Regions from separate parts of the Fictibacillus sp. 7GRE50 genome, predicted to be linked through region 2. Evidence: riboswitches for the same ligand, from Rfam matches in the RefSeq annotation. Region 2 holds a riboswitch; each other region holds the start of a gene.

Evidence for each region. A riboswitch is a leader RNA that binds a small molecule or an ion and turns the genes downstream of it on or off. The one in region 2 is predicted to bind thiamine pyrophosphate.
Region 1: linked by a shared signal. The riboswitch ahead of tenI (thiazole tautomerase TenI) and the one ahead of thiT (energy-coupled thiamine transporter ThiT) in region 2 are both predicted to bind thiamine pyrophosphate.
Region 3: linked by a shared signal. The riboswitch ahead of thiD (bifunctional hydroxymethylpyrimidine kinase/phosphomethylpyrimidine kinase) and the one ahead of thiT (energy-coupled thiamine transporter ThiT) in region 2 are both predicted to bind thiamine pyrophosphate.

The regions. Positions count from the first base shown of each region.
Region 1 covers NZ_JACZDW010000001.1:1,107,031-1,117,854, forward strand. The annotation lists gene IHV12_RS05390 (MoeB/ThiF family adenylyltransferase) at 1-979, opposite strand, end outside; gene IHV12_RS05395 (thiazole synthase) at 976-1,743, opposite strand; gene thiS (sulfur carrier protein ThiS) at 1,748-1,942, opposite strand; gene thiO (glycine oxidase ThiO) at 1,948-3,015, opposite strand; gene tenI (thiazole tautomerase TenI) at 2,999-3,619, opposite strand; TPP riboswitch at 3,689-3,795, opposite strand; gene IHV12_RS05415 (YjiH family protein) at 3,862-5,160, opposite strand; gene IHV12_RS05420 (hypothetical protein) at 5,362-5,631, shown strand; gene IHV12_RS05425 (hypothetical protein) at 5,755-5,940, shown strand; gene IHV12_RS05430 (serine hydrolase) at 5,974-7,053, opposite strand; gene IHV12_RS05435 (hypothetical protein) at 7,054-7,263, opposite strand; gene IHV12_RS05440 (phosphopentomutase) at 7,297-8,490, opposite strand; gene IHV12_RS05445 (YhfX family PLP-dependent enzyme) at 8,494-9,657, opposite strand; gene IHV12_RS05450 (aminotransferase class V-fold PLP-dependent enzyme) at 9,665-10,777, opposite strand; gene IHV12_RS05455 (phosphotriesterase family protein) at 10,774-10,824, opposite strand, start outside.
Region 2 covers NZ_JACZDW010000003.1:437,631-448,454, forward strand. The annotation lists gene recG (ATP-dependent DNA helicase RecG) at 1-517, opposite strand, end outside; gene sdaAA (L-serine ammonia-lyase, iron-sulfur-dependent, subunit alpha) at 520-1,407, opposite strand; gene sdaAB (L-serine ammonia-lyase, iron-sulfur-dependent subunit beta) at 1,420-2,082, opposite strand; gene IHV12_RS13425 (DAK2 domain-containing protein) at 2,179-3,861, opposite strand; gene IHV12_RS13430 (Asp23/Gls24 family envelope stress response protein) at 3,877-4,239, opposite strand; gene rpmB (50S ribosomal protein L28) at 4,474-4,662, shown strand; gene spoVM (stage V sporulation protein SpoVM) at 4,898-4,978, opposite strand; gene IHV12_RS13445 (thiamine diphosphokinase) at 5,083-5,727, opposite strand; gene thiT (energy-coupled thiamine transporter ThiT) at 5,724-6,293, opposite strand; TPP riboswitch at 6,385-6,491, opposite strand; gene rpe (ribulose-phosphate 3-epimerase) at 6,513-7,160, opposite strand; gene rsgA (ribosome small subunit-dependent GTPase A) at 7,160-8,050, opposite strand; gene pknB (Stk1 family PASTA domain-containing Ser/Thr kinase) at 8,053-10,086, opposite strand; gene IHV12_RS13470 (Stp1/IreP family PP2C-type Ser/Thr phosphatase) at 10,083-10,824, opposite strand, start outside.
Region 3 covers NZ_JACZDW010000002.1:80,001-90,824, forward strand. The annotation lists gene IHV12_RS07435 (AI-2E family transporter) at 1-473, shown strand, start outside; gene IHV12_RS07440 (DUF1206 domain-containing protein) at 493-1,344, shown strand; gene IHV12_RS07445 (MFS transporter) at 1,427-2,665, opposite strand; gene clpP (ATP-dependent Clp endopeptidase proteolytic subunit ClpP) at 2,910-3,491, opposite strand; gene IHV12_RS07455 (hypothetical protein) at 3,507-3,716, opposite strand; gene IHV12_RS07460 (winged helix-turn-helix domain-containing protein) at 3,713-4,315, opposite strand; gene IHV12_RS07465 (hypothetical protein) at 4,488-4,730, opposite strand; gene thiW (energy coupling factor transporter S component ThiW) at 4,798-5,310, opposite strand; gene thiE (thiamine phosphate synthase) at 5,313-5,990, opposite strand; gene thiM (hydroxyethylthiazole kinase) at 5,987-6,889, opposite strand; gene thiD (bifunctional hydroxymethylpyrimidine kinase/phosphomethylpyrimidine kinase) at 6,876-7,688, opposite strand; TPP riboswitch at 7,784-7,889, opposite strand; gene IHV12_RS07490 (IDEAL domain-containing protein) at 8,259-8,489, shown strand; gene IHV12_RS07495 (DUF4349 domain-containing protein) at 8,617-9,528, opposite strand; gene IHV12_RS07500 (YecA family protein) at 9,723-10,751, shown strand; gene IHV12_RS07505 (APC family permease) at 10,819-10,824, opposite strand, start outside.

The sequences.
Region 1 (10,824 bases), on a different contig from region 2:
CCGTATTCTTCGTTCCATGAACAAGTGCCCGTCCATCTTTAAAAAGAACGAGGCGGTGATTGCCACTTTGAAGCTCCAGTAAATAAGGATTACAGCGAACGTCACCATGTGGCAATAATCTTTTCTCCATCTTTTCTAAATCAATCTCGATCGTATGAGCGGGACGGATTTGAACAGTATCCCGACCGCAAAGAACAGCTGTTTTTAACGCAGCGCCTTTTTCTAAATAAGGATATGTTGGGTTAGCTCCGCAAGATGGACAATCTACCTTCTTCGCTTTTCCCATCCCTAATTGAACGTGCTGATTGGTCCACGTATCGAATGTTACGATTTTTTTCCTGATGGATACATAGTCTTCTACTAAAATCTTTAACGCCTCGGCTGTTTGATAAGCGGTGACCATCTGTACAGCTGGAGAGATAATTCCTGCTGTATCGCATGTTTGTCCGTTCGCCGGAATCTTATCGAGCAAACAGTTCAAACACGGTCCATCTCCAGGTAAAATCGTGTAAGAAATGCCGTAGCTTCCAACACACGCCCCGTAAATCCACGGAACCTCATATTTCTGAGCCAAATCGTTGATCAACAAACGCGTCTCAAAATTATCGGTCGCATCCATGATCAGATCGATACCCGAGATCAGTTCTTCTGCTTCCTCAATCCCCATGTCCATCACATGTGCCTGAATATCGACTTCTGAATTAATTTGGTTCAATCTATTTTTTGCAGCGACTACTTTTGGCAGCTGTTTTCTCGCATCTTCTTCCGAATAGAGCTGCTGACGCTGAAGGTTCGTCCAATCTACATAATCGCGGTCGACGATAACAATCCGTTTCACACCTGCACGAGTAAGAGCTTCAGCGTTTCCTGCACCAAGAGCGCCTGCGCCAACGATCAGCACGCTTTTTGTCCGTATTTTTGCTTGCCCCTCTATACCGATCGGGCTAAATAATTCCTGTCTTGAATAACGTTCATTCACTTCACACTCAACCCTTCTAAAGGACTGCTCGCTGTTGCCGTTTCTTTTCTCGGGATTCTTCCCGCTTCATACCCTAGCTTCCCGGCTTCTACCGCCATTTTCATTGCAAGGGCCATCTTTACAGGATCCTTCGCACCCGCTACGGCAGTATTTAACAGCACACCGTCTGCTCCAAGCTCCATCGCAATCATCGCGTCACTCGCACTGCCGATCCCTGCATCAACAATAACCGGAACCTTCGTTTGTTCGATAATGAATTTCAAATAAAGCGGGTTGATGATTCCTTGCCCGGAACCGATCGGAGAAGCCGCAGGCATGATCGCATGTGAACCAAGCTCTTCTAATCGTCTAGCAAGGACCACATCATCTGACGTATAAGGAAGCACGATGAACCCTTCTTTTAATAGCTCTTCTGTGGCTTTAAGCGTTTCCACTGGATCCGGCAACAGCGTTTTGTCGCATCCGATGACTTCTACTTTTACCATATCACATAATCCTGATGCTTTCGCCAGTTTTGCAATGCGTACTGCTTCTGCTGCCGTTTTCGCACCTGCTGTGTTCGGTAACAATGTGTATTTTTTCAGATCAAGCATCTCTAAAAAGTTTGGTTGGCTTTCTTCAAAGATGTTCATTCTACGAACTGCAAACGTCAAAATCTCAGAACCAGAAGCTTCTACCGCTTCTTTTTGTGTTTTAAAGTCCGGGTATTTGCCTGTACCTAAAAGTAATCGAGATGAAAAGGAATAGTGTCCAATGTTTAACATACAATCAACCTCCGCCAACAAATCGAACAAGTTCGATTTTGTCGTTTTCTTTTATTTGAGTTTCACTTTGTTTTTGATTATTGATGATCTCTTCGTTTACTTCCGCAATCACCACTTGGTCATGTAAGTTAAGGTGCTTCAGCAGATCTGTGATTGACTCTAAAGAGTTTGGCACCTTGACCGCTTCTCCATTTATCATAAGTTTCACGATTGATATACCTCGCTTTCAATATGGTCGGCAATCCTTTTTCCAGTTATAGCGGAAAGCAGAATGCCGTTTCGATAGTGCCCCGTTGCAAGAATGAGCCCCTCTTTATGTGGAGAAGGACCGATATAGGGTTGACCGGATAGCGTTTGTGGCCTGATGCCTCCCCATGCTTTTTCAAAATGAGCACCACTTAGTTCAGGAACGATCTGTTTCGCCTTCTCCATCAATTCAAAGAGACCTGAAAATGTTACCTCTTCATCAAAGACGTGTGGTGTACTTGTCGCGCCAACAAAAATTTGGTTTTCTCGCTTTGGAACGAGGTAACAGTTTTTGTATTTTACCGTACCTGTGAGTAGTGGACGCTGTGTTTTAAAAGAAAGACATTCCCCTTTTACAGGCACCATTTTTAGTGAAGGCTCTATCTCCGAGCTCCACACCCCACAAGCTACTATGACGGAATCAGCATGAAACGTTTCCTTCGTTGTTACGACACCTGTCACTCTGTTGTTGGTTTGGAGAAGCTCAACCACTTCCGTACGCTCTTTTATCTCGGCACCGAGAATTTTTGCGGACTGATAAAGGGCGCGAGTAAGCTTAACAGGTGACACTTGAGCATCTTTTTCAAAATAGAGAGCTCCCTTTACAAGTGAGGATAATGCGGGTTCTTTTATGATCAGTTCTTCAGCTGAAAGCCAGAAAACCTCTTCATCTTGATCTCGACGCTTGGCCGCTTCTCTTTTTAAATCATCCGCTTCTTCCTCTGTAAACGCGAGTTCATAAATCCCCTTCTGGATCAGTTCGATGTCTATCCCACAAACATCGAAAAGCTCCTGTGATAAAGGGGTGAAGGCATTCCGACTCTCTTTTGCGAGCAGATAGAGTGGATGATCGGTCTCAAACTCCATCTCTGCACCGAGCATGCCAGCTGCAGCACTTGAAGCCCTGCTCCCAATTGTTTCTTTTTCAAGAAGCAGCACACGTTTGTTTCGTTTACAAAGCTCATAGGCGATGGAACAGCCGATCACGCCGCCTCCAATAATGATGGCATCATACGTTGTGCGCATCCCACACCTCCAGTTGTTGTTTATACAGCTTCACCGCTTGTAGTGGTGATTTTGCTTCTAAAATGCCTGACATCACGGCGATTCCAGATGCACCTGTTCCGATGACATTCCGTACGTTTTCTGGTGTAATGCCTCCGATCGCGATGACCGGAATTGTGATTTGATCTACCACACGTTGAAGCTGATCTAACCCTCTTGGCTCTGCACCACGTTTGGAGTCCGTTTTAAAAATATGACCATACATGATGAAGTCGGCGCCGTTTTGTTCAGCATCCTGTGCTTCTGAAACAGAATGAACAGAGCAGCCGATCAGCATTTCAGGCAGAGCTCTTCGCACTTGTGACACATCTAAACTGTGGTGTGTCAGCTGAACACCTTTTACACCTGTACAAAGCGCTACATCCACCCGATCATTTGCGATAATTTTAGAGGGAGGCACTCCAGCTTTCTGCAGACGTTCGATAAGATGACTGACTTCTTTGGCAGACTTTGTTTTTTCTCGTACATGCAGCGCCGTGATGTACGGATGAATGAGTATCGCTATCTTAACCAACTCTTCATCACTTTGCCTTCCCGTAGTAATTACATGAAGCTGTTTTTCCACAATAAAAAAACACCTCCTTTATGCAGCAAAGAGGTGGTTTCACAGTTTTAAGAATTTATAGCGAAGTATCTGATCCACACACCACTTCCCTACGCTGGTTCTAACCAAATCAGGTTCCAAGGGTCTTAAAGTTCACTCTAATCTCAGCCTTAACAAAGGCACCCCTAGTGGTAATGACTATTTAATTTTTATATACTACTATTCTATCGATAAAGGGCTTTCATAACAACCAGTAAAAGTATTTATAGGAATAAATAAGCTAGCGGAGTCGCTATAATCAATGCCAACACCGTGCGTTGGAACCAGATAACTAGTAGTTTTGGAACACTGATTGGGATTTCTGTTGAGAGTACACAAGGAATACTAGCTGAGAAAAACAGAATGGAAGCTACGGATACGACACCGATTACGAATTTCGTGACAAGCGCCGCTTCCGCTACTAAGAGTGCAGGCAGGAACATTTCAGCAACCCCGATGGAAGCCGCTTTTGCCGCAAGCATAGCGTCGGGAAGCTGCAGCGCCCATGTGATCGGGTAGAAAACGTAACCCAGCCAGTCAAAGACAGGCGTGTATTCTGCCAACAAAAGGGCGATTAAACCGACACTCATAATGGAAGGCAATATACTCATCGCCATCAGAAAGCCATCTCTTAAATTAGACCAAATGTTAGTCAAGAATGCAGGGGCGTTCTGAGATGAATCCATCGCGTTTCGCCAAGCCGTTTGCAAGTATTTCTCATTCACCTCTTCTTCCGGCTGACCTTCCCCACCAGAATACGTATCATCCATTCTGCTTAACGGACGAAGTCTCACTGTGATTGCCGTTACTAAGAAAGTTACCACAAGCGTCGTCCAGAAGTAGGTGTTCCACATTTCCATCAGACCTAGCGTTTTTGCCACAATGATCATGAACGTTGCAGAAACGGTAGAGAAACCAGTTGCAATGATAGCTGCTTCTTTCACCGTATACTTTCCTTCTTTAAACACGCGGTTCGTGATGAGTAGACCGATCGAATAACTGCCGACAAATGAAGCGACGGCATCAACCGCTGACCTGCCCGGCGTTTTCCAGATAGGTCTCATGATCTTTTGCACGAGCACCCCAATAAACTCCATCAGACCATATCCTACAATAAAGGCAAGGAAGACAGCGCCGAGTGGAACGAGCAACCCAACAGGGATCACGAGTTTCTCAAATAAGAACGGTCCCATGTTCGGATCGCTTAACCAGCTCGGACCCCATTCAAAGTAAAGTAGGACAGCTGCAACGAGTCCCACAACTTTTAGCAATGAGAAGGTGGTCATGACTCGGTCTTTGTTCCACGTTTTTTTGTAGAACGGATAAACAGCACCGAGCAATATGACGAGCAATGCATAAAGCGGTACAGCTTCACCCGCTGTATCTCTCACCCATGTTACAAGATGATCGAGTGGGATCGATGACTTTCCTTTCACTGTGATCGGAATGAAGAACATGAAAATACCAACTGCACTGAACAAAAGAAATTTTAACGAATGAGACCAAGAACCTGCAGTTTTCATAACTTCCAACTCCCTTTCCGCTTGATAAGCCTGTGCTTGTCAGGCTCTCTCTACATCATATCGGGACAAAGTTCGAAATATGACGAGTCGTGCTTGTACAATTTTTATAGGTTATCTTCCCTTTTTGTGCCTTTATATGTCTGATGACAACGTGTCTAGGGAATAACAGTTACATAATCAAAAAACAGGAGTGTTGTGTGAATGAAGTATTTTATCAATGTGAACAAAAGTGTAGAAGAAGAGTATGGAAAGATGTTTGTATATGATCCTGCACGCAACAAGGAAAACGAAGACGAGCTAGAAGTGTTGAACAACTTGGACGAACAGGATCAAGGAAAGCCTTATATCTTTCCGAAGAGTTTTTTGTTGGAGGTTTCTGCTGAGGATTATGAGAGATATGCCGAGGCTAAAAGAGAAAACAAAAATATGGAAAGCTTGACCGAACAGATTTTGGAAAGGTATCGAAACTAAAGAAGAAGTAAAACGAGTATCGCAGAGAGTGCTTACTCGTTTTTTTATGGAGACATTAATTTCGAGTTAGAAAGGAAAAATATGTTAATATATAGCTAGCAGTTAAGAAAAAGGAGGTAAGTAATGAACTGGGTAGTATTAAAAGATAAGATGACAGTAACCGGCTTTAGTCTAGCAATCATATTGAACGTATTGGCGATCCTTATCGCGTCTAAAAACAACAGTTTTTGGATCTCAACCATTGTCTTTTCATTCGTCATATTAATATTGAGTGTTCGAAGAGCTGATAGATTATACAGAGAAAGTTAAAGAGCCGCCAATGTTGGCAGCTCTTTATTTTTTCTATTTTGTAATGGACTCATAAACAATATTCGCAATCTCTTTAGATAAAGGTCCAGTACTATGGTAAGATCCATTCGGTTTTGGTCCGTTGTTTTGTTTATTAGTTAATAGGATAATCTGCAAGTTGTATTCCGGATCGAAAATAACTTGTGTTCCTGTAAACCCGGTATGTCCGAATGCTTTGTCAGAGTATAGGTCACCCATGTACCAGTTCTTCTGTCTTTCCCAGCCATAGCCTTGTCCAAATGCTTGTTCCGAAGTAAAATCTTCTATAACTTTTTCGTCATATAACTCCGTTTTCCCGTATGAACCGCCATTGAGCATAAGCTGTCCTAACTTCGCAAGGTCTTTAGCTGTTGAAAAGAGGCCGGCATGTCCTGCAACTCCGCCATTGCCATAGAAACTGTTGCCGTCGTTTACTTCACCAATCAGCGTGTAGTCTCTCCATCCAACAAATAAATCTGGACTCTCTTCCACATCATAACCGAAATCTGGATCATCAATCATTTTATATTCATAAGGATTACCCCAGGAAGTAGCCGCTATTTTCTTCTTGTTTACATAGTCAGGAGTAAACATCGTATGCTTCATTTTAAGAGGCTCATAGATTTCAGATTCAAGATACACATCAAGCTGTTGGCCTGTTATTTTTTCTATGATAAATCCTAGTGTCATAAAGCTAAAATCACTGTATCTTCTGTTTGTACCTGTTTCATATTCTAGAGGCAGCTGATTAATGTAATCAAGCACTCCTTCAGGTGTTTGAACAAAAAGATAGGTTGGATACCAAGGGGTCAGTCCAGATGTGTGTGTTAATAGATCTGCAACCGTAACATGTTCTTTCCCGTTTGCCCCAAACTCAGGAATATATTCTGTAACTTTATCATCGACAGACAGTTTGCCTTCACTTACGAGTTTCATGATCCCTTGAGTTGTGCCCATCACTTTTGTGACAGAGGCAAGATCAAACATCGTGTCTTTTTTCATAGGATTAGGCTTGTCCAATAACTCTCCCATGTCATACTTTTGTGCATATCCGTACGCTTTTTCTTTTACAATTTTACCGTCTTTTGCAATCAATTAAGTGGCGCCTGGTGTAATTCCGTCGGAGATGGCTTTTTTCACTGCTAGATCTACTTCTGACAACTTTTCTCCATCCATTCCAACTCGTTCAGGTGTTCCATAAGAAAGTTTAGTAGCTTTTGGCTGTGCATGACCTACATTCATGTTTCCTAATAAAGTTACAAAGCAAAGAGTGATAAACATCATAACTGATAACGTTTTTCTCATCTTAAGTCCTCCTGTATTTTAGTTAGGAATCTGTTAAGCTCTCATTACTTCTTTTAAAAAACTTGTACCATATTCAGGCTGAGGTACACCTGCCAGTTCTGCCATGGTGGCAGCAATATCAGCCATCGTACTTCTCACACCAAGATTAACGGGGTTTATCTTTTTTCCAACCACAAGAAGTGGTGTTTGTTCTCTTGTATGATTGGAATGTCCGATAGTCGGATCGTTTCCGTGATCGCCTGTGATCAAAAGAACATCCTCTTCATCCATCTCTTCAATAAACTCTCCGATAAATTGATCTGACACTTCCAAAACATCCTTATACCAGTTAACATCTTGTTTGTGACCAGCTAAATCTGTCTCTTGAACATTAACTAAAAGGACAGCATTATTCTCGGCTTTTCTGTGATATTCTCGAAATCTGTTTAAAACATCTCTCGTATCAACGACTGGATCCTTAAAACCGGATGCCTGGATAACATCGGCTGTTTTTCCGATGCGATACACCGGAACGTGATTGGCTTCAGCAATATACGGGAACTGCTTATGAAAATCTACACCAAACCCTAAATGCAGAACGTGGTAGCCTTCTCCGTAAACATTCGTTTTTGGGCTGTCTACTCCCCATTGGATGCCATTCTTTTCGGTTACTGCAGAAAGAATGTCCGCTATATCTGACTTTTTATTACCAAAGACAATCACCCTGCTCGTATCTACACAGCTTCTCACCATCCGTCCGATCTTGCTTGCTTCTTCAAACGTAATCTGATTAATATCACATACGACGTTGATAATATTACCTGGCGAAGACTCCAGGTTATCGCCTACGACAATACAGCCTTCAACGAGCAGTATGCTTGCACCCTCCATAGGATGTGAAACTTGGTAGCCCTCATCTTCAAGACTTTTTTTTATTTGATTCCCTGTGTCCTTCATAAATCTTTTTTGAGGAATCCCAGGTCTGCTTCCCATCAGCTCTTGATGACCCATATATGTGTCAGCACCATGATGAGCAAGGTTGTTTCTTCCATATGCTGCCTTAGGTTCACCTTGCTGATCAACAAGTCTGCACAAACCTAACTCATATAAAAATGGTATGTGCAACTTGGTCGCTTCTCTTAAATGTTTATAGGTATTCGCTTTCATGTCCTCGGGCTTTACTTCTGCACAGTCTTCCATTGCTCCAATACCAAACCCATCAAGTACTAACAGTGTAATTTTCCCCATGATTTACATCCCTCTTCTCTGAAAATAAACGACCTCTGGTGATTGGGAATCTACTCCTTTTACAAATGCAATATGGGCTCTTGTCACAAAAATCTGTGCGCGAAACGCATAGATTGCCGTATCGCCCACTTGCATATCTTGCTTTTTTCTCACACAGCCGTAGTAATCAATATTTTCAATAGAAACCTTTTGTATAGGAGTACTTTTCTCAAGAATGGAACTCTCGTTGTTTCCGTAAAGGACGTTTTCCATATTGGAGCGTGAATAGTAACCTCCCGCTATCGTGTAGGCATGATCCTTATCCATATGGGAAATTTCTGATACATAAACCATTGATGGAATCTCTATTTGATTTTCATCATAAGCATGCAGCGGTGTTGTTCCTGTTATGGCGTGGCCAGGCTCTCCGTGTGTAATGCCATGCTGTTTTAATAAAGGAATCGTATGGCAGCTGGTGGAACTTGGAGCGTTTAATTGCTTTACATTAATCCCGAGGTTTCCAAAAATCTCACTAGCTTTAAGAAGGGTATTTAAATTAGGCGTAAATTCATAATCTGTCTGGGATGTATTTAACTGCATAATCGGGAAGTTCGTTAAGCCTGTAATCTGGATTCCAGGCAATTTTTTTATTTCTCTAGCAGCACCTTCTAAATCAGCAAGTGGTATACCGCCAAATTGCCCCGGGTAGATAAGATCGTTTTCGCCAACTATTCGTAAAATCACGTCCTGTTTAAGACCAATTTTTTCTGCTTCCTGAGATAGCTGCACCGCTCTCTCATAAGAAAAGAGGGTGATGACTTCTGGCTGCATTTCAGTCAGTACACGCTTCCATTGATGTTTTCCAGGCTGAACAAGATGACCAATATTTCCGATCTTACAGTTGTGGTCAGTGAGGTTTTCCGCTTCATCAATATCCACAGCAACTGCTCGTTCAATCCCGTTTTTCTCTATGATTTTTCCAATAAAACCGCTTCTGCCAATCTGCTTAGTCATGTAATAAAGGCTGATGTCGTGCTCTTTTGCCGTCTCACTTAAGCTTTGAACATTGGATGAAAGGCTGTCCAAATCAATTACATATGTGTTAGGGGGGATTACACCACTCTGATGTAATTTCACTGCTGAACTTATCAATGCCGGGTTTCGTTTAGCGGTCATCTGTAAAAACATGCTGTGGTCAACCCCTTATCTCTGTAAACACTTCTTTTAAGATGCGAATAACAGTATCTGCAGAAGATTTCATTGGATTAATGCGTATTCCAGAATGCTTTAATTCAGGATTGCTCTCCATAAAACTCCCTGATACACGGTAAATCATCGGCAACAGCTCATACTTCGACTCTGCACCGACCGGATATGTAGCAGCTCCATATGCCGATGCCTTAGCGATCACCACTTGTGCAATCGGTTCTTCTAATTCCAGAATGACGTTCTTCGATTGTGAGTTCGTGATATAAGCTTCCCTCACTAGCGGCAGTTCGTTTTGGTTCAGCCTGCTACACAGTTGCTCAACTTGCTCGTTCTGAATGGCAAGCATAACTGGTGCAAACACCATACTGCGAAGTAGCTCATGCGCTTCATGGCCTTGAACCTGGCCGCCTCCAGAGTAGTTCTGCTGATGAATGTTTTTGATAAGATCACTCGAACCCAGAATAATTCCGATTCCTTCTGGCCCCATCAATTTATATCCAGAAAAAGTTGAAACATCCGCTCCGTATTCTACTCCAATTCCTTTCATTTTCATTGTGCAGTAGTTATCGTCCACGATCACACATAAGTCAGGACGCAGTTTCTTTACGGTTTGGATTACATTTTTTAAGGAATAAGTATCTGTCGGCTGCTGTCTCGCGTGCTGTACGTAAAAGACTTTCGATTCACGATCGCCCTCAAGTACTGTTTGAAGTTGTTTTTCATCGTTAAAATCTGCGGGGTTTTGTTTAAGCCCCATTAATCGAAAGGTATCTTTTGTCGTCGTATACATAGGAGCGGTATGTACGATGACCGAATCACCGGGTTCTACGACCATACTCAACGCAATTCGAATCGCACCTGTTCCACTTCCCCTAACTAAAGCACATGCTTCAGTGTTAAAAGTCGAGGCTAATACCTGTTCCACAAGAGCAGTCGTTTTCGGGCGATGATAGTCAGGGTGGAGTCCAACATCACCTGTTTCAAAGAAAGAGTTATGCTTGAATACCTTCGTGACATCATCAAGCAGTTTAAACTGCAGTTCTGTCGCTTCTTGTAATGTTAAATTCGGCAGTATGGAATCAGCATACTTTTGTGTCAACGTAAATCACCCTTCCTGCTGTGTATGCTAAATGCTTTTTGCGGGTT
Region 2 (10,824 bases):
GAAGAGGGTCCACGATTCCCCCAGAAAACTGACGAAATGCGGAATCTATAATCTTACGCATCGTTTTGCCATACAGTGAGCCCTTTACTGAATAGACCGGTTCAATTTTATGATCGTCACTGAATGTTCCAAAATGAACATCACTAACGGTTAACGTCATTTTATTTCGATCCCATTTACCCGTCACCGTAAGCGTCTGACCTAAAGCGATCTGATTCTTAAGGAATGGGCGATTAAAGATCGTAGCTGTAATTAAGTATTTACCGATCAGCATCCTAAAAGTTAAACGTGATTTTTTCTTCGGAAAATAACGCAGAGAAGGTTCAGAATGAACCTTCCCTTCGATCGTTGCTTTTTCATCATGTGCAATTTCCGCGAGATCTTTCTTTTGGTAATCTTCATACCGATAAGGCAGATATTCTAAAAGATCTTCCACAGAATGAATACCCATGCTAGCGAGCTCTTCAGCTTTCTTCTCTCCAATACCATTTACTGTAGTTATGGATTGATTCAACATCTTTACTTCTCGTTTAGCGGGATGCCAAAGATTTTTGCTTCAAGCTCTCTTCCTGTTGGTGTAGCCGCTAAGCCTCCAAGTGCAGTTTCACGCAGTGCAGACGGCATTGAAAGACCAATCTTGTACATCGCATCGATCACTTCATCACACGGAATACGGCTAACGATCCCGGCAAGTGCCATATCCGCTGCTACGATAGCATTGCTTGCACCCATTGCGTTTCGTTTTACACAAGGAACTTCGACCAATCCCGCAACAGGATCACAAACGAGTCCTAGCATGTTCTTTAGTGCAATCGCCATAGCTTCGGCTGATTGCGAAGGAGACCCACCAGCAAGTTCGACGATCGCCGCTGCAGCCATTCCTGTAGCAGAGCCTACCTCAGCTTGACATCCACCAGCGGCTCCAGAAATAGAGGCGTTGTTTGCTACAACAAAACCAAACGCACCTGCAGCAAACAGGTACTCGATCATTTGTTCTCGGGTAGGCTTTAGTTTTTCTTTTAACGCAAACAGAGTGCCAGGAACGACTCCTGCAGATCCTGCGGTAGGTGTAGCACAGATCGTACCCATCGCCGCGTTCACTTCATTCGTTGCCATCGCTTTGCTTACAGCATCAAGCATTAGTTCGCCAGATAGAGACTTTCCAGATTTAATATAGTTCTGAAGAAGTTTTCCATCTCCGCCTGTTAGACCAGAATGAGATTTCACATCTTCAGTAATTCCGCGTAGGACAGCTTCTTCCATCACTCTTAAATTTCGATCCATGAATCCTAGAACTTCATCTCTCGAACGTCCAGTAACATCCATTTCTTGCTGAATCATGATCTCTGAGATCTTACATTTTTTTGATTCCGCTAATTCTATTAATTCAGCTACATTACGAAACATACTTCTCACCTCTTAATCGTGTATCTTTACTACTTGTTGAACAATCGGGAGAGAATTTAGTTCGTTTATGATGATCTCATCTGCATTTTGATCGATCTCAATAACCATCAATGCTTCTTTCCCTTTTTCTTTTCTTGAAACTTCCATATGACCAATATTGATCTCATGTTTTGCTAATATGTTCGCCACTCCTGCTATCGCCCCATATTTATCATTATGAACGATTAATAGAGCGGGATGATTTCCAGATAATCGTAACGCAAAACCGTTCAGTTCTGTAATCTCAATTTTCCCGCCACCGATCGAAATTCCAACTACTTCAATTTTATCGTCGTCATCGCCAATAATAACACGAGCTGTGTTTGGATGGTCCGTTATAGCATCCTCAGCAGTCATTGTGACCTCGATACCTTCTTGTTCCGCTATTGTAAGCGCATCCACAATTCGAGTATCAAACGTGTCATAATCCAGGATTCCACCAACAATCGCTACATCCGTTCCGTGACCTCGATAGGTTTTAGCAAAAGAGCCATAGAATGAGATGGTTGCGTATTTGGGTTTCCTGCCAAAAAGGCTTCTCGCTACTCGTCCGATTCGTGCAGCGCCGGCTGTATGTGAACTAGAAGGTCCTATCATAATGGGACCGATAATATCAAATACACTTTTATATTTCATGACGTTCTCCTTCAAGTTGCGTTTTTTCCCAATAAAATAAGTATTCCCTCTTAACTTTATCACACTTTAAGTTTAAGAGAGAATACTTTTCATTTTTTACTCTACTGATAAGATGAATGAATAGATCGGCTGCTTACCGTTATGAATTTCAGCTTCCGCATCGGGATACTTTTCTTCAATAAATTCAGCAAGTTCCTGTGCCTCTTCCTCAGAGCTATCTTCACCATAGATGATCGTAACGATCTCTGAATCTTCATCGAGCATATTTGAGAGTAGTTCTTTCGTTACTTCTTGTTTGTCTGTCTTAGAAGTTAGAATTTTTCCTTCTGAGATTCCCATAAAGTCACCTTTAGCAATTTCAACACCATCGATAGATGTATCACGAACTGCATAAGTAACTTGGCCTGACTTAACAGAAGTAATGGCTTCGTTCATCTTCTTTTCGTTCTCTGCCATATCAGCAGAAGGATTGAAAGCTAATATAGAAGCGATACCTTGTGGCACTGTTTTTGTGCGGATGATCACAACTTCTTCATCAACAACACTTGCAGCTTGTTCAGATGCCATGATGATATTGCTGTTATTCGGAAGGATGAACACTTTCTCTGCGTTAACCTCAGAAATTGCTTTTACGATATCCTCAGTACTTGGGTTCATCGTTTGTCCACCTTGGATAACTGATGCACCCATTGATGAAAACATCTCTTCGATGCCTTCACCCATAGCAACTGTAACGATACCATATTCCTTTTTCTTCTCAGGAGTAGGAGTAGATTGTGAGTATGAAGGAATCACTTCATTCTCGCTCTCTAGAATCGCTGAGTGCTGCTCACGCATGTTTTCGATCTTGATGTTGATCAAGCTTCCGTAACGATGCGCAAGTGTTAGCATATTACCAGGTTGCTCCGTATGGATGTGAACTTTTACAACGTCCTCATCAGCTACAACAAGCAAAGAATCACCATGTTGACTTAACTCATTACGGAAGTTGATCTCATCGAATGGATTGTTTTTGATCTTTTTTTCTTCGAACCTTACCATAAATTCTGTACAATATCCGAAATGGATATCTTCCGTCTTCATGTGCATCTGTGCTTTATGATGCTCGGCGTTAACAAGTTCACCCATCGAAGGAGCGTTAACAGATACTTTCGGCAGCTCTTTGCCTTCAAGTACAGCTAAAAACCCTTCATAAACAGTGACTAACCCTTGTCCACCAGAATCAACAACGCCAACTTCTTTTAGAACCGGAAGTAGATCAGGAGTACGGTTTAAGGAAGCTTTCGATTCTTTAACAAGCTCTTTCATAATGTATAGAATATCGTCTGATTTTTTAGCTTCTTTAACTGCTTTTTTTGCAGCGTCTTTAGCTACAGTTAAAATCGTACCTTCTACTGGTTTCATAACTGCTTTATAAGCAGTTTCTACACCTTTATCAAATGCATTGGCAAATTCAGCAGCGTTAATCGTCTCTTTTCCTTCGATTGATTTAGAGAATCCTCTAAATAACTGTGAAAGAATAACACCAGAGTTTCCACGCGCTCCCATTAATAAGCCTTTAGCAAAAGCACTGGCAACAGCGCCAATTTGACTAGACGTGTTTTTTTCTACTTCTTTTGCACCAGAAGTAATCGTTAAGTTCATGTTCGTTCCTGTATCACCATCTGGTACAGGGAAAACATTAAGTGCGTCGACCATTGCTGCATTCCGTGTTAAGTTTGAAGCACCCTCGAGTACCATTTTTGAAAACTTTTTTCCATCTAATACTTTTAAAGACACAAAACTTCCTCCTAACTAAGGGGTTGTCACCCTGACACCCTGAACGTAGATATTGACTGAGTCAACCGCCAAACCAAGCATTTGATCCAGGGTATATTTCACTTTGTTCTGAACGTTATGAGCCACTTCAGAAATCTTTGTTCCATAACTAACGATGATGTACATGTCAATATGTACTTCATCCTCTTCTTGTCGAACAACGATCCCTCGGGAGAAATTTTCACGTCCTAAAAGTTCAGTTATTCCATCCTTTAATTGCTTCCTTGATGCCATGCCAACAATTCCGTAACAATCAATTGCTGCTCCACCGGCTATAGTGGCAATTACTTCATTAGAAATATCAATTTGACCATAGGTTGTTTTCATTTCAATGGACATGCTTATATCCCCCTTTAATTTGTTAAATGGCTAACAAATATTTTACTATACATCAGCCTATTTTGAAAGGACTACTACATTTCACACTATGTAAATAGTATTGTCAAGGAAATTTACTTGAAAACCTTTTACGAATATGTTGCATTGCTACTGAAGTCATGCTAATATTATTTAGTATTTAACATACGATTGAATTGATGCAAAGCTTTTTTGCTGTAAAGGAGGTTCACCTACATGGCTCGTAAATGTTTTATTACTGGAAAAGGACCTAAAACTGGTAACAAGCGTTCTCACGCAATGAACAAATCAAAGAAAAGCTGGGGAGCTAACGTCCAAAAGGTTCGTATTCTTGTGGACGGAAAGCCTAAACGCGTATACGTATCTGCTCGTGCCCTTAAATCTGGCAAAGTTGAACGTGTATAAATAAAAACAGCAGCAACCGCTGCTGTTTTTTTCTTTGCCCAAAAAGCTCTTTGAAGACCAAAATAGATCCAAGTGGACAGTATTTTAAAAAAAGTCGACAGTAAAAAGCTGAAAGCGGACAGTATTTTCTTTAAACTGGACAGTAAATCATCCAATCTGGAGCGGAAAGAACTGCTTTCATAGAACCACTCATAAAAAACAAACAAAAAAAGCGCACAGGCGCTTTTTTTGTTTGTTATCCTTTTTTGAAAGAACCTAAGACGGCACGTACGAAGCCTCCCAAAAATTTAGGAAGTTTAATGGTATAAAATTTCATCTTACCCCTCCTCCAGGCCCATAAAAAATGATAAGAGCTAAACAATAAATACTTTATTCCCCTTTTTATAAAAAGGTGCTTTGGGGCCTGTATTCCGTGATTTTTTAATCACGGCTCTTTACCATCAATATTATGCCGGAGTCAAAAGAATAAGTACCACTTTTATTTACAAGCTCATTGGAAACACATAACGATGAACCAGCCTGAAGTTTAGCTTGGTTTAACGGGTATTTAAATCCCTCTAAGGTGATGCCTGTCACTTCTTCACTTTGAGCCAGAAATGAGATATATGAGTATCTGTGATCTTGCTCAATTTCATAACATCCAGGTAGATGAAGTGAGATCTCATTCCTTGTATCCTTTATCCTTACATCTGCATGATTACTCCGACTTTTAAATAAAAGTTGGATGTTCATCAGTTCGTGATCTAACCTTCCACCAGTCGCACCGAATATGAGTATTTGTTCTGGATTCTGTTTCAACGCCCACTCTAGTGCAATCTCCATGTCAGTGGAATCTTTTTCTGATCGGTATTGATTCACTTTTATCGAAGAGTTCATTATACTTCTTCTCTCATCATCTGAAACAGAATCAAAATCACCAAATGCATACTGTGGAAAGATATCATTTCTCAATAAAAAGAGGGTTCCTCTATCGACACCGATCCAAATATGATCCGATGATAGATCATATGCCTTCAAATCAGGAATCAAATGCTCCGGACCTCCTGCAACTATGCTTATCTTCATGCTGCTTGATGGCGACCGTTATGAGCAGCGTGCAGTAGTTTAGGAGCTGTGTTTGTTAGTAGTATAACGACTAGAGCAGTAATCCCGAAAATAACGACCATGAACGATCCGTTGTATAAGAACGAATAGAGCCATATGTTCATCTCTTCTGCTAGATCACTAAAGAATATAACCCCTGATAATACATGTGAGATCGTTCTTAACAAGCAACCTACGAAAATTCCTATAACCATCAAGAACGTTCTCTTGCTGGCACCTTGAGTGATAGACGGTGCAAATGCCCCCGCAACGCCCGCTAGAGCGAACGCTAACGGATAGTCTAAGATCATCTGTGCTGGATGAATAACATAAGGATTCACAAGAAGCTGAAGCAGTCCTACAGCTAAGCCTGTAAGCACCCCTGCCTTTAGCCCTCTTCTAAAAGCCATTAAAAAGATTGGAACCATCTCTAACGAAACAGAACCACCTTGTGGCCAAGGACCAGCAAATTTAATTAAACCTAAAATCAATGATAAAGCAGACATGATAGCGATTTCTGTTAATAATGATATGTTGTTTGCTTTCATACATGATAACCCCCTATTTTCTATGCTAACAGAAAAACAAAAAAAGCAACCGGCATGTGAGCTCGGTTGCTTTTTAGATTTACATTCAAAAAGTCATACGACTCCACATCCCTACGCAGGTATGATCCAGCTTCAGGTTCAAAGGGTCGGGAGAACACTCCCCTCTCAGCCCTTTAAAGGACTCCCCCTGTGGTTGCTTATTTAATTTTCTTTAATCAATTATACACCACGAATGGCTTTTATTGCATCCTTTAAATCTTTCTTCCCATAAATGGCAGAACCAGCAACTAATACATTCGCACCAGCTTCCACACAAAGACGAGCTGTTTCTGGATTTACACCGCCATCAACTTCAATCTCAACGTTCAATCCTTGTGTTTGTACGAGATCGGACACCTCTTTGATCTTGGGCACTACGCTCTCTATGAATGCTTGTCCACCAAACCCAGGATTAACAGTCATTAACAACACAAGGTCAACATCTTGTATTATGTGTTTGATAGAATCGACTGGTGTTGCTGGATTAATCACCACACCCGCTTTTACACCTTGTTGTTTAATAAGTTGAACCGTTCGATGTAGATGAGGTGATGCTTCAACATGCACAGAAATAATATCAGCACCTGCTTTTGCAAATTCTTCAATGTATCGATCTGGATTTTCAATCATGAGATGTACATCTAACGGAAGTTTTGTAACAGGTCGGATCGCTTGAACAACAAGTGGTCCGATCGTGATGTTTGGTACGAAATGGCCATCCATCACATCAACATGAATATAATCCGCACCCGCTTCTTCTACTGCTTTTATATCATCGCCTAACCTTGAGAAGTCAGCCGACAGAATAGATGGAGCTATTTTAATCATCAGTACCTCCGTTTTTGATCTTTAATTTCTTGTAAAAAACTTACGTAATGGTCGTAGCGGAACTTTGGAACGACTCCGTCCTCTACCCCTTTTTTAACTGCACATTTCGGTTCAGACGTATGTGAGCACCCTCTAAATTTGCAATCGCCCCGAAGCTCGTCCATTTCTGGGAAGTACATCGATAAGTCTTCCGCTTCAATATTTAAGAAATCTAGCGAGCTGAACCCAGGCGTGTCAGCAACTAAGCCATTACCAAAGAGAATGAGTTCCACATGACGAGTCGTGTGCTTCCCTCGGCCTAAATGGCTTGAAATCTCATTTGTCTCAAGCATAAGCTCTGGATTGATCGCATTCAAAAGGGAAGATTTACCAACTCCAGACTGCCCTGCAAAAACGGTAACTTTATCTTTGAAAAGTGGATAGAACATTTCAAGACTATCATCTGTTTTCGTCGAAGTTGGAATGACTTCATAACCTAATGTTTTGTACGCCTCTATATAATGGTTGATTTCCTCGATCTCTTCAGGTTTCTGTATAAGATCCATTTTTGAGATACAAATAACAGGTAAGATATCGTTCGCTTCAATATGAACAAGGAAGCGATCTAATAAAAGCGTGCTAAAATCCGGTTCAGTAGCTGAAAAAACTAGAATGGCTTGGTCCACGTTCGCGATAGGAGGACGAACTAGCTCGTTTTTGCGTTCCTTCACATCAAGAATGTATCCATCTGTAATGTTGCTTGACTCGTATTCTACCCAGTCCCCTACCAATGGATTTACTTTCTTTTTGCGAAAATTACCTCTTCCTCTGCATTGGAAAACTTCGGCCTTACCATTTTCCTTAACGTAATAAAAACCAGCGAGCGCTTTAACAATTCTTCCTTCAGGCATGCTTAATCACCATCGTCCCCTTCCTCATCATCATTATTATCATTACTCATTCTTGCGTTAGCACTTTTGGCATCATCATAATTTATCGTCTCCGATTCCTCTTCTTTTCCGTTGATATATACAACGTAAGAAGCAGAACCTCCCTCAGCGATCGTCAGAGGCAGCTGATATTTCTTTTTGTCTGTAATCTGTTCTTCAACAAAAACTTCATTTGAAGCGTTTTTATCGGAATATACAATTCTTACTGTAACTGGTTCTCTTCTGTCCTTCTTATCTAGCTTAACTTCGATATCCTTTGTCACTGTACGGTCTTCGGCGGGTGGTTCCTCTTCAGCAGGAGGCTCTTCTGATTCTTCTGGGCCATCAGAAAGAACGACAGAGATCGTTGCTCCTTTTTCTACTTGCGTAAAAGGAGATGGATTTTGCGAGATCACTCTTCCTTTTTCGACCGTATCAGAAAACTCTTTTGAAAATTCAACGGTAAGACCAGCATTCTCAGCAAACGTATTTACATCTTGTTCTGTCGCACCTATTAAGTTTTCAACTTGAACAGTTGGTGTTCCAGAACTAACCGTTAGTGTAACTTCAGTTTCTGCAGGTGTTACTTTTTCATCACGATCTGGACTTTGTTCGAGTACCGTACCTTCTGGCTCAGTGTCTGATTCTTCATAGTCGATATTGATTTGTGAGAAGCCATCTTCTTTCAAACGTTCTTTCGCATCTTCTATATTATAGCCTTCTACATCAGGCATATTTTCCTTTTCAGGTCCTTTTGATACGAATAACGTAACGATTGCTTGCTGTTTTACTTTTGTTCCTGGAGATGGATCCTGCCTTACTACAAGACCTTCTTCAATCTCGGGATCAAATACTTCCTGCCTTTTCACTTCAAGTCCTTCGGCTCTCAAGCTATCAAAAGCATCTACATATTCTTCTCCCGCTACATCTGGAACACTGACTTCTTCAACATAAAAGATAGAAGGCATCATCGTGAAAGCAGCTATTCCCGCACCGCCTAACAAAAGAAGTGATATAAGTAAAATAAGCCACCAGTTTCTTTTCTTCTTAGGTTTTTCGGGCTTTTTCTCTTTTTCTTTTTCTCTTTCTTCTTCTGCTTTCTTCACAGGTGTTTCGATTGGTGGCACGACTATAGGAGGAATGTACTTTGTTTTCTCATCTTCCTCGTTTTCTTCGTTCCACTTTTGTTCATACATACGGTCTGGATCTAACGCTGAACTCATATCCCTCAACAGTTCATCAGCACTGTCATATCTTTTTAAGGGATTTTTCGCCAACGACTTTAAAACAATATTCTCCACACTCTGTGGGATTTCAGGATTCAATCTTCGTGGTTCGATCACGTTTTCTTGGAGATGTTTTAACGCAACCGACACCGGCGAATCTCCAACGAACGGAACTCTCCCTGTAACCATTTCATAGAGTACTGCTCCGAAAGAATAGATATCAGATTTTGCGTTCGCGATACCGCCTCTTGCTTGTTCAGGCGAAAAGTAGTGAACAGATCCAAGAATAGAGTTTGTATGCGTGATCGTTGCTGAAGTAATAGCGAGCGCAATTCCAAAGTCTGTTAACTTTGCTGTACCGTTATCAGTAATTAATATATTATGCGGTTTAATATCGCGATGAATGATTCCATGATCATGAGCGACTGCCATACCTGAAACGATCTGCTTCATAATATGCAGAGATTCTTCTACCGAGATTTTGCCATGTTCTTTTATGTATTGCTTTAGTGTTTTTCCCTGCACATATTCCATCACGATAAAATAGATCTCTTCATCTTCTCCAACATCATAGATACTCACAATGTTCGGATGGTTAAGACTCGTTGCTGATTCAGCTTCTCTTTTAAATCGTCTGATGAAATCTTCGTCCTTATTAAACTCAGATCGTAGTACCTTTACTGCTACATCTCTATCTAATATTAAATCTTTTGCTCTATAAACGATGGCCATTCCGCCGTCACCGATAACTTCTAAAAGCTTGTAGCGGCCACTGACTCTTTTTCCTATCATGTTATTGCTTCCCCTTTTGTTTCTGTGTCAGAACTGTTCTGTATAAGGATAGCAGTAATGTTATCTTCTCCACCGGCATCTTTTGCCCAAGTGATCAATCGTTCTACCTTCTCGGTAACGGATTCCATTTGATCTTCAAACACTTCTTGAAGACGTTTAGAAGATACTTTATCTGATAGACCGTCCGAACAAAGCAAAAGATAGTCACCATTGTGCCAAGTGATCGTATTAAACTCAGCTTCTACGGTTTCATCAGTACCGACAGCTTTCATGATCATGTTTCTTCTTGGATGAATCTCTGCCTCATCCTCTGTAATCTGACCAGATTTCACTAGTTCTTGGACTAGTGAATGATCATCCGTTACTCTTTTCAGTTCCCCATTCGAATACAGATAACATCGGCTGTCACCGATATGCGCGACTGTAATTTCTTTATTCGTACCTAAAGCAGCCACAACCGTAGTTCCCATACCTCTAGTTTCAGGATTCTCCTGAGAAAAATCAAAAATATGTTTATTCGTATCTTTCAAAACGTTCTGGATCCATTCTTTCACGTTTTCCATGTTTTCTTCAAATTGAGACCATGCATCTTTCATCACTTTAAGGGCTTCTTGGCTAGCGATATCTCCTGCTTTATGTCCACCCATTCCATCTGCGATAACTGCAAGAAAGTGTTCACCCTTTGTGAACACTTCCCCGCTGTCTTCATTATGCTTCCTTACCATTCCAACGTCTGTT
Region 3 (10,824 bases), on a different contig from region 2:
ACATAGACTCTACCCTGTCCTCCTACATAAAAGGTCAAGTTCTCGTTGCTTGGTTTGTAGGTATTTTTATGTTTGCGGGGTATCTATTGATCGGATTAAAGTTTGCATTAGTGCTTGCTCTTTTTGCAGTTCTAACAAATGTGATTCCTTTTTTAGGACCGTTTATCGGGGTGTTTCCTGCTCTTTTAGTAGGTTTGATCCAAGACCCGTTTATGGCTGTAAAAGTCGCAATCGTAACGCTCGTTGTACAACAAGTAGAGGGAAATATTTTGTCTCCTCAAATCATGGGAAAACAGCTTCGTATCCATCCGCTCACCATCATCCTAGTCGTACTCATGGCAGGTGCAGCATTTGGGTTTATCGGTCTGCTTTTAGCCATCCCTACTTATGCTGTCTTAAAGACGATCATCAGTAACGTATACCGTATTTACTTGCTCTATAACCCACCTGAGTCTAGAAGTAATTTACTGTGAAAGGAGAAAAGTACTCATCGTGAAACAGCCTTTTGTAAAGAAACCAACAGTTAAAGATAAAATTAAAAGTCGTTTTGAGTCCTATCGCCCTTGGGTCCACCGTACTGCACGTATCGGTTATCTTTCAAAAGGTATCGTTTACATCATTATCGGCATTCTTGCTTTAATCATGTCTATTGGAAAGCATCCGAGTGAAGCAAGTTCAAACGGAGCACTCTATACGATCGCTCAACAGCCTTTTGGTCCAATATTATTGATTTTGCTTTCCTTAGGCTTGAGTGCGTTTGCTTTTTGGCAGATTGTTAAAGCTCTTTTCGATCCTGAATGTGTGAAGCATGACTGGAAAAGATGGTTTAATAGGTTAGGTTTTTTAATTATTGCAGGCGTTTATATCGCCATGTGTATCAGTTCTTTACGCATATTGTTTCGTGCAAGAGCAAAATCTTCTGATGAAACTTACCAAACGCTTTCTGCACAAATGCTCTCACAGCCTTTTGGTCAACTGTTAGTCGCTATTGGAGGTATTGTTTTTGCCATAACAGGAATCGTATTTATGTTTCGAGCCTTTACACATCGATTTAAACGCGACTTAAAGAAGAATGAAATGAATAAAAAAGAATGGCGATGGAGCGGTTATATTGGAACATTTGGAATGGCTGCCCGCGGTATCGTTTTTATGATTATTGCGTTCTTTCTAGTTCGTACGGCTATACTTGCTGATCCAAAAGAGACTCGGGGTTTGGATGGCGCACTCTTGGAGCTTGCGTCACAACCGTTTGGTCCAGTGCTTCTTGCAATCGTATCACTCGGCTTTATCTCATATGGCATATTCATGTTCGCAAGTGCCAGATATAGACGATTGAATAACTAAACAAAGCCCCCTGTCTCTAAAGAGACAGGGGGCTTTGTTTTTGTGAGAAAGACATATTGAAGAGAAATGTCTTTGTTTGGGGTCAGACCCCAGAAGACCATTTCTCAAGAGTCTTATCTGTAGGCAGCATGACCGTTAACAATCCGACTAACGGTAAGAAGCTGATCAAGAACATCGTGTTTGAGATGCTCGTCACGTCAGCGACCTTACCAAGCACTACCGACCCGAGGGCTCCCATACCAAACGCCAGACCAACGATCAAACCTGATACCATACCGATTCTACCAGGTACAAGCTCTTGGGCATATACGACAGTCACCGAAAAACTCGTGTTCAAGATAAAGCCGATCAAGAAAAACAAAGGAATAACAGCCCATAACCCTACGTGGGGTAGAAGTAAAGCGAGTGGTGCTGACCCGACCATCGACCAAAAGATCATGTTTCGTTTTCCTAACCGGTCTGCGATTGGTCCTCCAAAGAAAGTTCCAAGTACACCTGAAGCCATGAAAACAAACAAGTAGATTTGTGCTTGTCTAATAGTAAGTCCATAATCATCGATCAAATAAAATTGATAATAGTTGCCGATTCCAGAGAAGTACCAAGAACGTGCAAAAACTAAAAAGACGAGCAGTGCCATCGCTCCGATAACTTGGTTTTTTCGTTTCTTATCAATTTTCTTTTTCTCACCGGTTTGCTTTTGAACACGCGGGAAATGAACAAGCTGTTTGGCATACCAGCCGGAAACATAAAACAATACGAAGATAGCGATAGCCGCTAGCGAAGTAAACCATACAGCTCCGAACTGTCCGAGCGGTACGAAAACGAGCGCAGTCATCACAGGGGCCAGTGAGCTCCCTGTATTCCCTCCGACTTGATAGATGGATTGTGCTAGTCCTCGACGGTTTCCAGCTGCCATATAAGCGACTCTAGACCCTTCAGGATGAAAGACAGCAGAGCCTAAACCAATACCAATAACTGAAATGATAATCATATAAAAGGAATCCGCAAACGCGATCCCCAGCATACCTACTAAACTCGCCATCATTCCAACTGGGAGTATATAAGGTGAAGTTGTTCTATCCGTATACCAACCAATCACCGGCTGCATGATGGAAGATGTGATGTTTAAAGTAAAAGCAATCCATCCAAGCTGAGTAAAAGTCAGATTCATTGATTTCTCTAAAATTGGAAAGATAGCTGGTATAACAGCCTGCATGGAATCGTTTAATAAATGTACAAAACTTATGGCAAAAAGAATGGAATAGATCGTTTTTTGTTGGTTAGAAGATGAATCTATCGACTTGCCTGTTGGAGCTGACATCCTTCATTCCTTCTTTCGTTTATCTTTAAAAGCTCATACACTTTTAAATTATGTAACTTACATTAGATTACCATATTCAGATAGACCAAAACGAAATCGCACGTATTTTACATTCAAAATGAAGCAAACACCCGCGAAGAAAATCTCAAAACAACACGGGAAATAAATTGTTTGGGGACTGACCCCATACAAGAAGCCAGCCCATGGTTCATGGCTGGCTTCTTACCTTGCTCTTATTCAATTTCTAGATCTTTTCGATCACTTTATCAATGATCCCGTATTTTAATGCTTCCTCTGCAGACATGAAATAATCACGGTCTGTGTCTTTTTCCACCTTTTCAATCGGCTGGCCGGATCGATCAGAAATGATCTTATTCAACAACTCGCGTGTTTGTAAGATGCGTTTCGCGTGAATCGCCATATCTGATGCCTGCCCTTGTGTTCCACCTAACGGCTGGTGTATCATCACTTCTGCGTTCGGAAGCGCATAACGCTTGCCTTTTGCACCAGCTACCATGAGAACAGCTCCCATTGAAGCCGCCATGCCGATGCAGATAGTCGAAACATCGGGTTTAATGAATTGCATCGTGTCATAGATCGCTAGCCCCGCAGTAACAGAACCTCCTGGTGAGTTGATGTAGATGGAGATGTCTTTGTCAGGATCTTCAGCTGCTAGAAAGAGTAATTGAGCAACGATGGAATTTGCTACGTTATCATCGATCGCGCTCCCCAGCATAATGATTCGATCTTTTAACAAGCGTGAGTAAATATCGTAAGACCGCTCTCCGCGATTTGTAGATTCTACTACCATTGGAATTAGATTCATCTGTCTTCCTCCTAGTTAGGCTGCGATTGCCATCGGGTTTGTATTTGTTTTTGGTGTAACATGTATTTTTCCAAATCCTGATGTGATAAAAATAATTTTAGCTGGTTCCTGTACCGTTTCTGTTTCTGTAACCTGTACTTCTGTTTTCATAGGAATGATGTTAGTATCATCACTTGCTGCTTCGCGATTGATTGGGATAACCGTACTTTTATTCTCCTTATTCACGTTGTGCCGCCTCCTTCAGGTTTTGGATACATCGCCATTGAAACGTGGTACATCTTTGCATTCTCTTCGTTCGGTTTGTGGTGTTTTTGAATGAGAGTGGTGAGCATATCTGCATATTCCTGCAAAAAATGATTGCGGTGTTCAACGTTGGAAAGTGCTAGTTCCATTTCCATCACTGCGCTTGGTATCTCTTCATCTTCCGACTGCTCCATTAAGGAAATGGCATCTCGTTTGATCTTCTCAGTGAGTGATAACACATGAGCAAGAGCGGTTTGATCTTGGAGCTTTTTCATCGTGTCAGCAGAGAGACCTAGTGAATCTGACAATAAAAACGAACGGCCGACACTTACGTATAGAACTTCTACAAGGTTTCTTACATTCCTTGTGCCTGCACGTACTACAAGGCCTACTTTTTCAAGTGCTTTAAGATGATAATTCATTTTTTGAGCGGAATCGTTCATTCTTTTTGATAGCTCTGTCGCAGAACGCGGCTCCTTTAACAAACTTATGAGCTCAGATCTTACAGGATGCAATAGCGCAGCTGCTTGTTCTGGTTCTGTGACAATAAACGTCTCTGGCATGCTTTGATTCCTATTCACTCTCATCACCTCACTTCATTATTTGACCTGACGTAAAAATATAACTTTACGTAAAATTATTTTATTACGTTACTCGTCATTTTGTCAAAGATTTGAAAAAAATATACGTTTGCCTATAGAAAGAAACAAAAAAACAGACTGACTTCTCTTCAGCCTGCTTTTTTTATACTCCTTATACGAACGGTCCGATTCCAAGGATGAAAAAGACCGTGGCCATTCCTGCGTTCAACCAAAATTCCGTTTTTTGATTAAAAATTTTTCGCTCTACTGCACGAAAAATAAAAATCACCATCAAGATTGAAAATAATACAGTTGGACTTTCCCAAGTCTTACCGTTATAAATAGCCAAAAGTAGTCCTAAGAACATGAGAACCATTTCTGTATACACCCAGCGTTTTGGACGTTTTTTCATCATATCGGCCCCCTATTCACCGGTTGATAGTACATAGTGTACGATGTGGAGGCCTATCTGGTGCCTTTCTTCATACAGATTTTTCTTGGTTCGATCTTAGCCAGTTTTTTGCTGCAACATTTTTATGAAGTACACGGATGACTAACAAACCGATTACTCCACCCACAATTGAACTGACTAAAAAAGGAGTGACAAAAAAGAATGCGCCAGTTTTTGTTCCTAGAAAAACTGTAGCTACTGGCACTGCTATAATAGCTCCGATGATCCCTGTCCCTATCCATTCGCCTATAACGGCAAAGACATACTTTCTTCCCTTTTTATAAAGGTACCCTGCTACAAATGCCCCGATCATTCCTCCTGGGAAAGCAAGCAATGAACCGATTCCAAATAAGTTACGCAACAAGCCGATACTAAAAGCTATAATAACTGCCGGAATGGGTCCAAGTGTCACACCTGCCATCACGTTGATCGCGTGCTGAACGGGAAACGCTTTTGCCACCCCAGCAGGAATCCAAAACAAATGAGAACAGATTGTCCCAATTGCGACCAACATCGCCATTACAGTAATCTTTTGGACAGAAATCTTCACTTACGATTCTCTTTTGCACGATGGATAGAATGAAGCAGATTAACGGAAGCGGATGTAGGATTTATTGCACCACTGATTGCTGAGATAACTGCAACACCATCAGCACCTGCTTCAATGACCTTACTCGCGTTTTCAAGTGTGATTCCACCGATCCCAACAAGTGGGACGTTTATCTGGTTGCTGCGAAGTTCTCTGATTAAATCAACTCCTACCGGAATCTTCGCATCAGCTTTTGTGGACGTTTGATAGATCGGACCTGCGCCGATATAATCCGCACCATGTTTGATAGCGTCGGCTGCCTCAGTTAGAGTATGTGCCGAAACACCTAATAGTTTACCTTCTGTTTCACGGCGTATGATATCCAGCTTTCCATCTGTCTGACCAACATGAAGGCCATCTGCATCAACCGCCTTCATCAAGTCTAGATCGTCATTCACGATAAAAAGAACATCATGTTCTTCACAAACTTTCTTTGCACGATTTGCCATTTCTAACTGATTCTGACCACTTAAACAGTTCACACCTTTTTCCCGGAACTGAAAGGCAGTAATCCCGCCTTCGATCGCTTGCAAGAGAATACGATAAAAATCTTCTGGTGAACTGCAGTTCATCGTTCCAGCTACAAAATAAAGTGATAGATTTTGTTCTAAACGTGTTTTAGCTTTGGTTCTCATCTATTTGCCCCTTCCTTCAACATGTGATCTTGCCAGTGGATTGTTTCATGAAATATTTCATGGGTAGTCTCTAACTGAAAAAGCTGGTCAAGAAGATTTTGTTGAAAGCTTCCTGGTCCTTGAGCAGTTTTAACAGCTTCTTCTGCCGCTTTAGTAAGCATTAATATAGCTAATGCGGTTCGTTCTAAGACTGGCATGTTTACTGTCTCCTTCGTGACTTCTTTTTTCAGGTTGGCTTGATATAGAGCTACCATTGAGGTAGCAAAGCATCCTGTCCCTGTGACATAAGAAAGCATCGGATCCCCATGAGAAAGCACGATAGCTTTTTCACCATCTGAAATAACATCCTTACTTCCAGTCATGGCGATAAGACAGCCTGTTTGCTTTGCCGCAGCCCCCGCAAGCTTGATCAGATCATCTTCAGACGTCGCCAAATCACCATCCACACCTTTTCCTTCCCAAGCCCCTTCAGCCAGAAACTGCATTTCAGCAGCATTTCCGCAAATTGTCAGAATTGTTCGGGGTCTGACCCCCTTAAATTCTGAATATTCAAACAACAACTTCTTTACGAGCTCTTGCCTGAATGATGATAGACCTACTCCTACTGGATCAAGGACAACTGGAACCTCAGCGTACAATGCTTTACGAAGTGCGAGTATCATAGATTTTGCTGAAGCTTCATCTATTGTTCCAATGTTCAGGACTAACGCATCGGCAACCCCTACAGCTTCTTCAACTTCACATGCGTCATGCACCATCATTGGACTCCCTCCTGCTGAGAGGACTCCATTGGCCAGAAAGTTCATGGTGACATTATTCGTTATATGATGAATGAGTGGCTTTTCTGCTCTAATCTGTGAAACAAACGTTTTCCATTCTTGTATCCTAGTATTGTTCATGTGCAATCCTCCTATAGGCAAAATGATTGACCGGTCCATGACCTGAACCAACATCGATTCCATGTTCAATTGCGGTCTGTATATATTTCTTAGCATGCACGATCGCACTATCGACCTTTTTCCCGTATGCAAGCTCTGCAGCCAATGCTGCTGAAAACGTACAACCCGTTCCGTGAGTATTTTTCGTTTGAATCCGCTTCTCTACAAGTTCAATCATCTCTATGCCATTAAATACGAGATCCGAAACAAATTCACCGTTTCCAAAGTGTCCGCCTTTTACTACAACATGATCAGCACCCGAATCAAACAAAACTCTTGCCGCCTCTTCTCTAGCCTCGCTGCTGTTTATCGTTATACCTGTTAATGCTTCAGCTTCAGGAATGTTTGGTGTGACGATCTTCGCGAGCGGTAGCATACATGTTTTCATAGCATGTAATGCTTCTTCTCCTAACAATGTTGCCCCACCTTTTGCGATCATAACTGGATCGACCACTACGTTTTTCCATCCGAATTTAGTTATCATATAAGCTGTTCTCTCAATATAATCACCTGAAAAGAGCATTCCAGTCTTTATCGCATCCGGCGTCAAGTCACTGCCTATAGACGCTAACTGAGCTTCTAAACCTTCTATAGAAACTGGATATACGCCTTGAACGCCTGTCGTATTCTGTGCAGTGACTGCCGTAAGGACCGACATACCATACACGCCTAATTCTTGAAACGTCTTTAGATCAGCCTGAATACCTGCACCACCGCCACTATCTGATCCTGCAATCGTAAGTGCTTTACTTACCTTTATCAGTTGTCCCATATTCATCTACCTCCTAATTCCTAATGCAAAAAAAGCCACCCGCTGATTGGCGGGTGGCTTAAAATTTCATTTCATAAAGGAAACTGTTATCCACACCGCTTCCCTACGCCAGTATGAACTGGATCAGGTTCAAAGGGTCGAAGGTCATAACCTTCTCTCAGCTTAAAATAAGCACCCCTAGCGAAAATGACATTATTGAGTTAACACAATCCTACTCATACATAAACAATAATGTCAATTATTTTTAGGTTACGTGTTTCAAAAAGTTTAACCATCTTTAAATACGGGGAAATAATAACTAACACACTATTACAACATAAAAAAAATAGAATTTAAACAATTGTAACAAAGAGCAGCAAACAGAAATAAAAATGACAAATCATTAACATTTTTTCCAAAAGGTGGTGAAAACATAGCACTTTAGATACAATGTATAAATTTTTTCAGAATTTTCAAATAAAATGGTTGTCATTAGGCATCTTGCTCAGTATACTAGTAGAAACCTAGAAACATAAAAGGTTAATTGGATAGGGAGATAATTTTAAGGAGGGAAACAGGATGAAAGACAAAAACACTTCTTTTAACAAGAACCAAAATGAGATGGTGCAATACAAACAACAAAAAAGAGACCCATTTGCCTTCAGCCTTATTGCCCAAATGGTATTAGATGAGGCCCTTCACAATTATTACAAAGCGTATTATGAGAGAGAAATTGACATTGCCTTGGATACAAAAGATAAAGAACGTTTTATGAAATTAAGCGCAGAATACAAAGCGTTTCTCAGCTAGTGCTTTAAAACGGCACACCACTTAAAAGGTGCCGTAAGAGCCAAAACACCCTTTCAGCAAACGGATCATCCGTGCTGCAGAGGGTGTTTCTGACGTCCCAGTTACTGACAAGTTAAACACACATCTCTTAAGACATAGTTGTCGGTGATTCCGGCTTTTTCTTTTGTTCTGTTTTTCGTCTCCGCCACCATACATAAACCACAATAATTACGATCAGCCAAATCGGTGCTAATCCTAAAATACTCACTACAATTAATGAAATCGCAGACATTAAAAAGTTCACCGTATCCATAAAAAGCACCTTCGTTTTTGCCCACGTATTTAACCCTTCTGTTTGAAGTTCTTGCGCTTTTAAATTTTTCACTTCAAATTGTATCGTAACCGTTGAGTAATCACTTTGATTTTTCAAAAAGTTTAAGCGCCCTTCTACCTGTTCTATCTCTTCTTGTACGGCAGCTAGGTCACCAGATATCTTTAATAAGTCTTCTGTCTTCTGTGCGTCCTTCATAAAAGCCTCAAGACGTTCCCTAACTTGTTGCTTTGCTTTCAACCGTGAAGTCAGATCAACATATTCTTCTGTAACGTCTTCTCCAGTAACATTTTCGTATGGTGTTCCTTTACTTAAACTTCGAACATCATCTAAAAACACACGAAAACTTTTCATCGGCACACGAACAACCATCACACCAGATTCATCATTCTTTTCACCTATACTAGTAGTAGACTCAACGATATATCCGCCTGTCTTCTCTGCCGTTTCTCGAACAGTCTCCATCGAGCTTTGCAATTTATCCACTGCGATCATGAGTTCAGCGTTATAAATTACTTTCCTTTGGTTTTTTAGTTGCTGTTCCGCTTTATCATTATCTGATTCACCATTCCTACTTCCCTCTTCTGATGAACTCTCTACCTTGGCTTCTGACTGTGTCCCACCACTATCTTGATCTATAGCTTTATCACTTTTCGAACTGCTCTCACTGCTGCATGCACTCAACAGAAGTACAGCAACAAATACCCACAATTTCCATTTTTTCCACATATCGTGATACCCCCTTTTTCGCTTAGACGCTTTTTAGAAGAAAAAGGTTTCAGTTCCCAAAAAAACCAACCTATTGAATGATTTTTTCTGAGACATTTTTGTGATAAAATAGTGTCTGATGATTTGTAGTTTGAAAAAAAACCGATTTATGCTAGTATGTACAGGATAAGTAAGTGGTTTACTGGAGGAATAGCATGTCAATGATAGGAAGAAATGATCCGTGCTATTGTGGCAGCGGAAAAAAATATAAAAAATGTTGCTTACATAAAGAAGAGCAAACACGTGAAGTATCCTTCCATCAAGAAGGACTCATCAAATATGCCTTGGAGAACTATCAGCAGGATTTAGCTGAACGTACATCCAAGTATGTGAAAAAGTACCCTGTGGCTAAAGAGCAAGAACAAACATACGCAAATATTGCAGTTTGTTGGGAAATTTTCTGCTCAGAGATTAAGGATAATAAAACGCCTGTACAACTTTATGTAGAGAAAGTGAAGAACGCTGTTAAACCAGAAGTCGCGGAAATACTAGCTGGTTGGACAACAGCTTCACCATCCCTTTATAAAGTAATTGAGCAGAAGACAGGATTCATCTTTACCGTACAGGATATTTGGACAGAAGCTGTGTATGATGTAACAATCAATGCTGCTGAAAAGCCAAAAACAGAAAGTGCTCTACTTGGAACACTCGTTTCAAACGGCATCAACCATGAGTTTTATGTTGGATATGTGGAAATGCCTATGACTGAACTTCCACCGTTAAAAGCTGCGATAGAAGATATTCAGCCACAAAGCGATGCGAACGAAATATTTAGAAGCGAGTTCCCTGCTGTACTTCAGCTCTCTTTGATTGATATTAGTGCTGGTGTGCCTCAGTCTCAACCTGAGAACACAGCAACTGTTACAACAACGTCAAAAGTTGAAAAAACGGAAGAAGCAACGGATTTGAAAGATGAAAAATACAACGCTGTAACTGAACTCGTTAAAGCGAACGCTGAGACAGAAGTTGTTGAAGAAGCAGAAAAGCTTTGGAGCGAGTACATTACAGAAAGTAAGCCTGCTATCCGTAAAGAAGAGATCTATGCGGCTGCTCTTGATTACCTCGTCTCAAAAGACATTAGAGGTATCGCTTCAACTCAAGCAGAAACGGCTAAAAAGTATGGCGTATCACCAGCTAGTCTATCTTCACGTTATCGTGAAATGAAAGAACTATTAAGCGTATAAACGATTATTTGAATAACCCGCCTATTGTTTTAGGCGGGTTTTATCATGCAAAAAAACAAGATCTCCTTTATAA